2 regions of the Xylanimonas allomyrinae genome follow, and region 2 is predicted to be linked to the other one. Evidence: predicted binding sites of a transcription regulator. Region 2 holds the regulator's gene; the other holds the start of a gene.
The links. The regulator LexA, encoded in region 2, represses DNA repair genes until DNA is damaged. The targets are predictions, from matches to a motif close to TCGAACANNTGTTCGA.
Positions count from the first base shown of each region.

Region 1: ruvA (Holliday junction branch migration protein RuvA) is a predicted target of LexA. The motif match lies at 2,527-2,542, and genes of this name have one in related genera.

Region 1 covers NZ_CP035495.1:1,139,914-1,144,119, reverse strand. The annotation lists gene ET495_RS05185 (NUDIX hydrolase) at 1-285, shown strand, start outside; gene pdxT (pyridoxal 5'-phosphate synthase glutaminase subunit PdxT) at 322-963, shown strand; gene ET495_RS05175 (YebC/PmpR family DNA-binding transcriptional regulator) at 989-1,747, shown strand; gene ruvC (crossover junction endodeoxyribonuclease RuvC) at 1,807-2,394, shown strand; gene ruvA (Holliday junction branch migration protein RuvA) at 2,558-3,181, shown strand; gene ruvB (Holliday junction branch migration DNA helicase RuvB) at 3,174-4,206, shown strand, end outside.
Region 2 covers NZ_CP035495.1:560,141-564,346, reverse strand. The annotation lists gene serA (phosphoglycerate dehydrogenase) at 1-310, shown strand, start outside; gene nrdR (transcriptional regulator NrdR) at 315-815, opposite strand; gene ET495_RS02505 (LysM peptidoglycan-binding domain-containing protein) at 876-1,244, opposite strand; gene lexA (transcriptional repressor LexA) at 1,515-2,306, shown strand; gene ET495_RS02495 (L-lactate dehydrogenase) at 2,696-3,664, opposite strand; gene ET495_RS02490 (ATP-dependent DNA helicase) at 3,725-4,206, opposite strand, start outside.

The DNA of each region.
Region 1 (4,206 bases), 580 kb from region 2:
GGGCCGGTGATGACGCGCTCGGGCTACTTCCACTTCTTCGCCGAGACGTGCCGTCAGGACGAGGTCTTCTTCCTCGCCCGGGTGCCGGCGGGCATCGAGCCCGACGCCTCCGGCTGGACCGACGTCGAACGCGAGGTGCTCGAGGGGCTGGCGTGGCTGTCGCCCGTCGAGCTGCGCGAGCAGCCGCTCGAGGTGTTCCCGACGGCGCTGCCCGACGTCGTCGAGAGGCTGGCGTCCGGCTGGGACGGCACGGTGCTGCACCTCGGTGAGGAGCACGACGACTGAGCACGGGGGCGTGCCGTGCGCCCTAGACTGCCGGGCGTGACTTCCACCCCCACCATCGGCGTCCTCGCGCTGCAGGGCGACGTGCGCGAGCACGCCGGCGCGCTCGAGCGGGCGGGCGCCCGTGCGGTCCCCGTCCGCCGCCGCAGTGAGCTCGCGGCGGTCGACGGCCTCGTCCTGCCGGGCGGCGAGTCGACGACGATCGACAAGCTGTTGCGCATCTTCGAGCTCGACGAGCCGCTGCGGACCCTCGTCGCGGGCGGGCTGCCCGTCTACGGCAGCTGCGCGGGGATGATCCTGCTGGCCGACCACATCGAGGCGGGCATCGAGGGGCAGCGGACCCTCGGCGGCATGGACGTGGTGGTGCGTCGCAACGCGTTCGGCCGGCAGGTCGACTCGTTCGAGGCCGACCTCGACGTCGCCGGCATCTCCGACCAGCCCGGCGGCGCACCGGTGCGCACGGTGTTCATCCGGGCGCCGTGGATCGAGCAGGCGGGCCCCGGTGTCGAGGTTCTGGCGCGTATCCCCGCACGCGCGACGGACGGCAGCCCCGTGCGGGTGGGCGCCGGTAAGATCGTCGCTGCACGTCAAGGGCGGCTGCTGGCGACCTCGTTCCACCCGGAGATCACCGGGGACGCGCGCGTTCACGCGCTGTTCGTCCGCATGGTCGCCGCCGGCTAAGAATCGCGAAGGAGACAGGTAGTCCATGTCCGGTCACTCCAAGTGGGCCACGACGAAGCACAAGAAGGCCGCGATCGACGCCAAGCGCGGCAAGCTCTTCGCGAAGCTCATCAAGAACATCGAGGTCGCGGCCCGCGTCGGCGGCGGAGACCCCGCGGGCAACCCGACGCTGTTCGACGCCATCCAGAAGGCCAAGAAGTCGTCGGTCCCCAACGACAACATCGACCGCGCCGTCAAGCGCGGCTCGGGCGAGGGCGCCGACGCCGTCGACTACCAGACGATCATGTACGAGGGCTACGGCACCAACGGCATCGCCGTGCTGGTCGAGTGCCTCACGGACAACAAGAACCGTGCCGCCTCCGAGGTGCGCCTGGCGTTCTCCCGCAACGGCGGCAACCTCGCCGACCCGGGCTCGGTGTCCTACCTGTTCTCGCGCAAGGGCCTGGTCGTGGTCCCCAAGTCGGACGGCGTGGGCGAGGACGAGGTCATGCTCGCCGCGCTCGAGGCCGGCGCCGAGGAGGTCACGGACGAGGGCGACACCGTCGAGGTGCTGTGCGAGGCGACCGACCTGGTCGCCGTGCGCACCGCGATCCAGGACGCCGGCATCGACTACGACAGCGCCGACGTCATCTTCCACCCGTCGATGCAGGTCGAGGTCGACGCCGAGGGTGCGCGCAAGATCCTGCGCCTCATCGACGCGCTCGAGGACTCCGACGACGTGCAGAACGTCTACGCCAACTTCGACGCGTCCGACGAGGTGCTCGCGGAGCTCGAGGACGACTGATCGCCGCGCCCTGGGGCGTGGCTGCCCGCGTCCGGCGCCGCGTTCCGTAGGGTGACAGCGTGCGCGTCCTCGGAGTCGACCCTGGCCTGACCCGGTGCGGCGTCGGCGTGGTCGACTCCCTGCCCGGGCGGCGGGCGCGGCTCGTCGCCGTCGGCGTCATCCGCTCCGACCCGGCCGCGAGCGTCGACCTGCGGCTGCTGACGCTCGCACGCGAGCTCGACGACTGGCTCGACGAGCACGTGCCCGACGTGGTCGCCGTCGAACGGGTCTTCGCCCAGCACAACGTCGGCACCGTCATGGGCACCGCCCAGGTGGCGGGGCTGGCGATGGTCGCGGCCGCGCGCCGCGGGGTCCCGGTGGCGCTGCACACGCCGTCGGAGGTCAAGGCCGCCGTCACCGGCTCGGGTCGCGCCGGCAAGGCGCAGGTGCAGCGCATGGTGCAGACGCTCCTGGGTCTTGCCGACCCGCCACGCCCGGCCGACGCCGCGGACGCGCTCGCGCTCGCGATCACCCACCTGTGGCGCCCCGCCGGCGCACTCCAGGGCGGCGACCGCCACGAGCTCACCCCGGCCCAGCGTGCGTGGGCCGCCGCCGAGCACGCGGCCCGGCACGCGCCCCGCCCCGCCGCTCGGCCCGCCCCGAGATAGCCCCGCCCCGGGGAGGCTCCCCGTCGGCGGGTGGCGCGGTTCGCGCGCGGCGTGCGCATCGTCGCGCGCGTCCGGGTGCCGTCCTGGGGGTGTCGTCGACGGGAGGCGGCGCAGGATTGGTAGGTTGGGGCCTCGTACGGGTGTTCGACAAGGAGGAGTGCCGGTGATCGCGTCGCTGACCGGGATCGTGGAGCGCGTGTCGCTCGACCGGGCCGTGATCAACGTCCAAGGGGTCGGGTACCTCGTTCATGCGACGCCGGGCACGCTCGCGCGGCTGCGGATCGGCGAGGCATCCATGCTCTACACGACGATGGTGGTGCGCGAGGAGTCCATGACCCTGTACGCGTTCGCCGACGACGACGAGCGCGACGTGTTCGAGACCGCGCAGTCCGTCTCGGGCGTCGGCCCGCGCATCGCGCTGGCGATCCTCGCGGTCCACACGCCCGACGCCGTGCGCGCCGCGATGCACACCCAGGACGTCAAGGCGCTCACACGCGTGCCGGGCATCGGGCCGAAGGTCGCCCAGCGCATCCTGCTGGAGCTCGGCGGCAAGCTCGGCGCACCCACGGGGGCCGGGAACGGCGCCACGGCAGGCTCGCCCGCCGCTGCCGGCGACCAGCGGGGCAAGGTCGTCGAGGCCCTGGTCGGTCTGGGCTACCCCAGCAAGGTCGCCGAGGACGCCGTCGCCCGCGCCCTGAAGGACTCCGGCGCCGAGACGGTGGCCGAGCCCGACGTCGCCGCGACCCTGCGCGCGACGCTGCGCTCCCTGGGCGGCCGCCGTGGTTGACGGCCGCTACGAGGAGCCCCAGTTCACCAGCGAGCGGATCGTCACGGCGTCGGCCGACGACGTCGAGCGGGCCGCCGAGGCGGCGCTGCGCCCCAAGCGGCTCGCGGAGTTCGTCGGCCAGCCGGTCGTGCGCGACCAGCTCTCGCTCGTGCTGCAAGCCGCGATCGCGCGCGGCGCCCCACCCGACCACGTGCTGCTCTCCGGACCGCCCGGCCTCGGCAAGACGACGCTGGCGATGATCATCGCGGGCGAGCTGGGCACGTCCCTGCGCGTGACGAGCGGCCCGGCGATCCAGCACGCCGGCGACCTCGCGGCCGTGCTGTCCTCGCTCGAGGAGGGCGAGGTGCTCTTCATCGACGAGATCCACCGCCTCGCCCGCCCGGCCGAGGAGCTGCTGTACGTCGCGATGGAGGACTTCCGCGTCGACGTCGTCGTCGGCAAGGGGGCGGGGGCGAGCGCGATCCCGCTCGCGCTGCCGCCGTTCACCGTCGTGGGTGCGACCACACGCTCGGGGCTGCTGCCCGCTCCGCTGCGCGACAGGTTCGGCTTCACCGGGCACCTGGACTTCTACGACGCGGCAGACCTGGAACGCGTCATCGTCCGCTCGGCCGGGCTGCTCGGCGTCGACCTGGAGCACGCGGCGGCACACGAGATCGCCGGCCGCTCGCGCGGCACGCCCCGCATCGCCAACCGCCTGCTGCGGCGCGTGCGCGACTGGGCGCAGGTGCGCGGCAGCGGCAGGCTCGACCTGGCCGCCGCGCACGCGGCGCTCGAGGTCTTCGAGGTCGACCCGGTGGGCCTCGACCGGCTCGACAGGGCCGTGCTCGACGCGCTGTGCCGTCGCTTCGGCGGCGGCCCGGTCGGCCTGTCCACGCTCGCGATGACGGTGGGCGAGGAGGCCGACACCGTCGAGACGGTCGCCGAGCCCTACCTGGTCCGCGAAGGGTTCGTGGCCCGCACGCCGCGCGGTCGCGTCGCCACGCCGCTCGCCTGGGAGCACCTCGGGCTGGCCGTCCCGGCGGGCG
Region 2 (4,206 bases):
CATGCTGAGCGTCAACCTGCCCAACCTCCAGCTCGCTCCCACGGGCGTCGGCCGCATCATGGTGCTGCACCGCAACGTGCCTGGCGTCCTGGCCGCAGTCAACCAGGTCTTCGCCGAGCACGGCGCCAACATCGAGGGCCAGGTTCTCGCCACGCGCGGCGACGTCGGCTACGTCGTCACCGACATCTCCGACGTCGCCCAGCGCGGGGCTTCGGCCAAGCTTCAGGAGATGGCGACCACGGTGCGCCTGCGGATCCGGGACGCATTCGACCGTCCCGAGTTCCCTCCGGGCCCGGCCGCTGGGGCCTGAGGGCTCAGCCCTTCCGGTTCGGCTCCGACGTCGTCGCCTCGTCGTCGGTCAGTCGGTCGGCGTGCTCGGCGCGCAGCGACGTGATCGCGCTCTCGAAGTCCTCGAGGGACTCGAACGCCTGGTAGACGCTCGCGAAGCGCAGGTAGGCGACCTCGTCGAGGTCCCTCAGCGGGCCCAAGATCGCCAGTCCGATCTCGTACGCGTCGATCTCGGCGCTGCCCTGCTGGCGGAGGGTCTCCTCGACCTTCTGGGCGAGGATCGCCAGGTCGTCCTCGCTCACCGGCCGACCCTGGCACGCCTTGCGCACGCCCAGCACGATCTTGTCGCGGCTGAAGGGCTCTGTTGCACCGGACCGCTTGACCACCGACAGGCTCGCTGTCTCGAGCGTCGTGAACCGGCGTCCGCATGACGGGCACTGGCGGCGACGACGGATCACCGAGCCATCGTCTGAGGTTCGCGAATCGACCACACGTGAGTCGGGGTGACGGCAGAACGGGCAGTGCATGCCCGTGAGACTACCGGGCGCGGCGCACCGTGAGTGCGCACATCTCAGCACATTCGCTGGTCAGGCGGCGGGAAGGAGGATGGTCTGGCCGACGGTGAGTGCCACCGAGCTCAGTTCGTTGAGGTCGAGCAGGTGTGCCACGACATCGCGCACGTCCTCACCGGGCGCGGCGACCTGCCGCGCGTAGCCCCACAGAGTCTCCCCCGGTGCGACAGTATGGACCGTGACTTCGGTCGGACGTCCCGGATCGGACGCGAAGGCGCGCCCACCCAGCCCGAGGAACGCGCCCGAGACCAGCACGGCGACGGCGATCAGCACCACCCGTCCGCGCACCGTCAGCCGCAGGCCACCCAGCCCGAAGGCGCCGTGGGGCATCGACACCCCACGCGGGGCGGACGGGAACGTACGAGCCGCAGGGCTGACGGTCATGGCGGCCATGAGATCCTCCGGGGTCGGTCTTCGGCTTCGAACACCGGTTCGTTAGAACAGGCGTTCGTTAGAACACCTGTAGCATGACACGGCCCGCCGACAATGTCGAGACACGCGTCGAACACGTGTTTGATCCCGCGGGACTCGTGCCCTAGGCTGGGCCTACGACCAGCACAAACAAAGGTCGTCAGACGGTCGCCGGACGGTCACCACCGACGAGGCAGACGCGCACCCGCGAAGGGTGTGCGAACGACGACGGACGGAGAGGTCATGACGGGTCGCACGACGAGCACGGGGACGGGCGCCCCTGGGCTGGCGACGGTGAGCACGCTTCCCGATCCGGGGTCGAAGCGCGGTCTGACCCCGCGGCAGCAGCGCGTCCTCGAGACGATTCGCACCTCGGTCGAGACCCGTGGGTATCCGCCCACGATGCGTGAGATCGGCGAGGCCGTCGGGCTGGCGAGCCCCTCGTCGGTCAAGCATCAGCTCATGACCCTTGAGCGCAAGGGCTACCTACGCCGCGACCCGAACCGGCCGCGTGCGATGGAGGTCGTCGACCCGTCCGCTGCCGACAGCGACGACACAGGCGGTGCACAGACGGCCGCTCCCTCCGCCGGCCGCGAGGCACACCCGGCGGCAGGACTCGTCGCCGGTCTCGACGTGGGCCTCGACGACGAGCAGCTCGCCGCACCGTCGTACGTGCCCGTCGTCGGGCGCATCGCGGCCGGTGGCCCGATTCTGGCCGAACAGCTCGTCGAGGACGTGTTCCCACTCCCCCGCCAGCTCGTCGGCGACGGTGACCTGTTCTTGCTCAAGGTGCAGGGCGACTCCATGGTCGACGCCGCGATCTGCGACGGCGACTGGGTCGTGGTGCGGCGACAGCCCGTCGCGGAGAACGGCGAGGTCGTGGCCGCGATGATCGACGGCGAGGCGACGGTGAAGACATTCAAGCGGGACCACGGGCACCTGTGGCTGTTGCCGCAGAACCCGGCGTACGCGCCGATCCCCGGAGACGAGGCCCAGATTCTCGGCCGTGTCGTCGCGGTGCTGCGCGCACTCTGACGGAGACCGTCGAGCGTGCGTGACCGGACGCGCGCACCAGCCAGGGCGCGTCGCGCCCGCCCTCTGCGCGCGCAGAGACAGGGTGCGCTGAAACGGGTGCGCCGAAACGGGCGCGCCGAAACGGGCGCGCTGAAACGGGCGCGCCGAAACGAGCGCGCCGAGGCAGGGCGCGCCGAAACGGGCGCGCCGAAACGAGCGCGCCGAAACTGGTGCGCCGAAACGAGCGCGCCGAGGCAGGGCGCGTCGAGACGGGTGCGCCGATGAGACAGGGCGCGTTCAGACGGGGCGCGCGAGATCGGCACCGCCGCCCCGTGAACCCCAGCGCCGAAGGATCGCGGCCAGTCCTCGAGGACGGTCGGTCACGCGTGCCGCACCGGCGACGCTGCGACCTACAGTCCGAACCGCTTCTGGACCGCCTTCATGCTCTCGGCCGACGCCGTCAGCCCCGCGATCTCCGCATCGGACAGCGGCACCCGCAGCACCTCCGGCACCCCCCGACGGTCCACGACGGACGGGACCGACAGGCATACGTCGGTCACGCCGTAGTAGTCGTCGAGACGCGAGGAGACGGTCAGGACGCGGTGCTCGTTCTTGAGCACGGCCTCGATGATGCGGGTCGATGCCAGGCCGACGGCGTAGTTGGTCGCCCCCTTGCCGGCGATGATCCGGTAGGCGGAGTCGACGACCTCGTGCGCGATGGCTGCGCGCTCGGTCTCGCCGAGCTCGCCGCGCCCGGGCAGGGCCTTCCATTCGAGCAAGGGCACGCCGCCGATGGTCGCCGAGCTCCACAGCACGATCTCGGAGTCGCCGTGCTCGCCTGCGATGTAGGCGTGCACGTTGCCCACTGCGACGCCGCAGTGAAGGGCGAGGGCGGCACGCAGGCGCGAGGAGTCGAGCACGGTTCCCGAGCCGAAGACTCGTTCGCGCGGGAGGCCGGAGATCTTCTGCGCGGCATAGGTGACGATGTCGACGGGGTTGGTGACCATGATGTAGATCGCGTCGGGCGCGACGTCGAGCAGGCCGGGGAGGATCTTCTTCGTCAGCCCGATGGTGGCCTCTGCGAGGTCGAGCCGCGTCTGGCCCGGCTGCTGCTTGGCTCCCGCGGTGATGACGACGACGTCCGCACCGCGGCACACCTCGACGTCGTCGGATCCGACGATCTCGGCGGGCGGGATGAACATCATGCCGTGCTGGAGGTCGAGGACCTCGGCCTCCACCTTCTGCCGGTTCACGTCGAGCAGTGCGACGGTGCGCGCCGTCCCGCGCATCAGCGCGGCATAGGCGAGGGTCGACCCCACCGCGCCGGCGCCGACGATCGCAAGCTTGGTGGTGGTGCTCCGCAGAGCGGGAACGGTCACGTGGTCCTCCGTGGGTGGCGTGCGGCGGCCCGGTCCCGGAGGACCGTGCCGCCGCCCAGACTAGGTGTCGAGTCGGCGCAGCGCAGCACGCACGACTGCAGTGTCGGTCGTGGGCCAGAAGTCCGGCATCGACCGTGTCAAGAAGGTGCCGTAGCGCGCGGTCACGAGGCGCGGATCGAGCACCGCGACGACGCCACGGTCATCCGTGGTGCGGATCAGCCTCCCGGCACCCTGGGCGAGCAGGAGCGCGGCATGCGTCGCGGAGACCTGCATGAACCCGTTGCCCCCGGACTGCTCGACGGCGCGCGCACGCGCCGAGCGCACGGGGTCGTCAGGGCGCGGGAACGGGATGCGGTCGATGAGCACGAGCTGGCACGAGGCCCCGGGGACATCGACGCCCTGCCACAGCGAGAGCGTCCCGAACAGGCACGTGGCAGGGTCCGCGGCGAACTGCTGCACGAGCGTGGGGAGCTGGTCGTCACCCTGCGCGAGCACGGGGACGTCGAGCCGCGCACGCATGGCCTCGGCGGCGGCGTCGACCG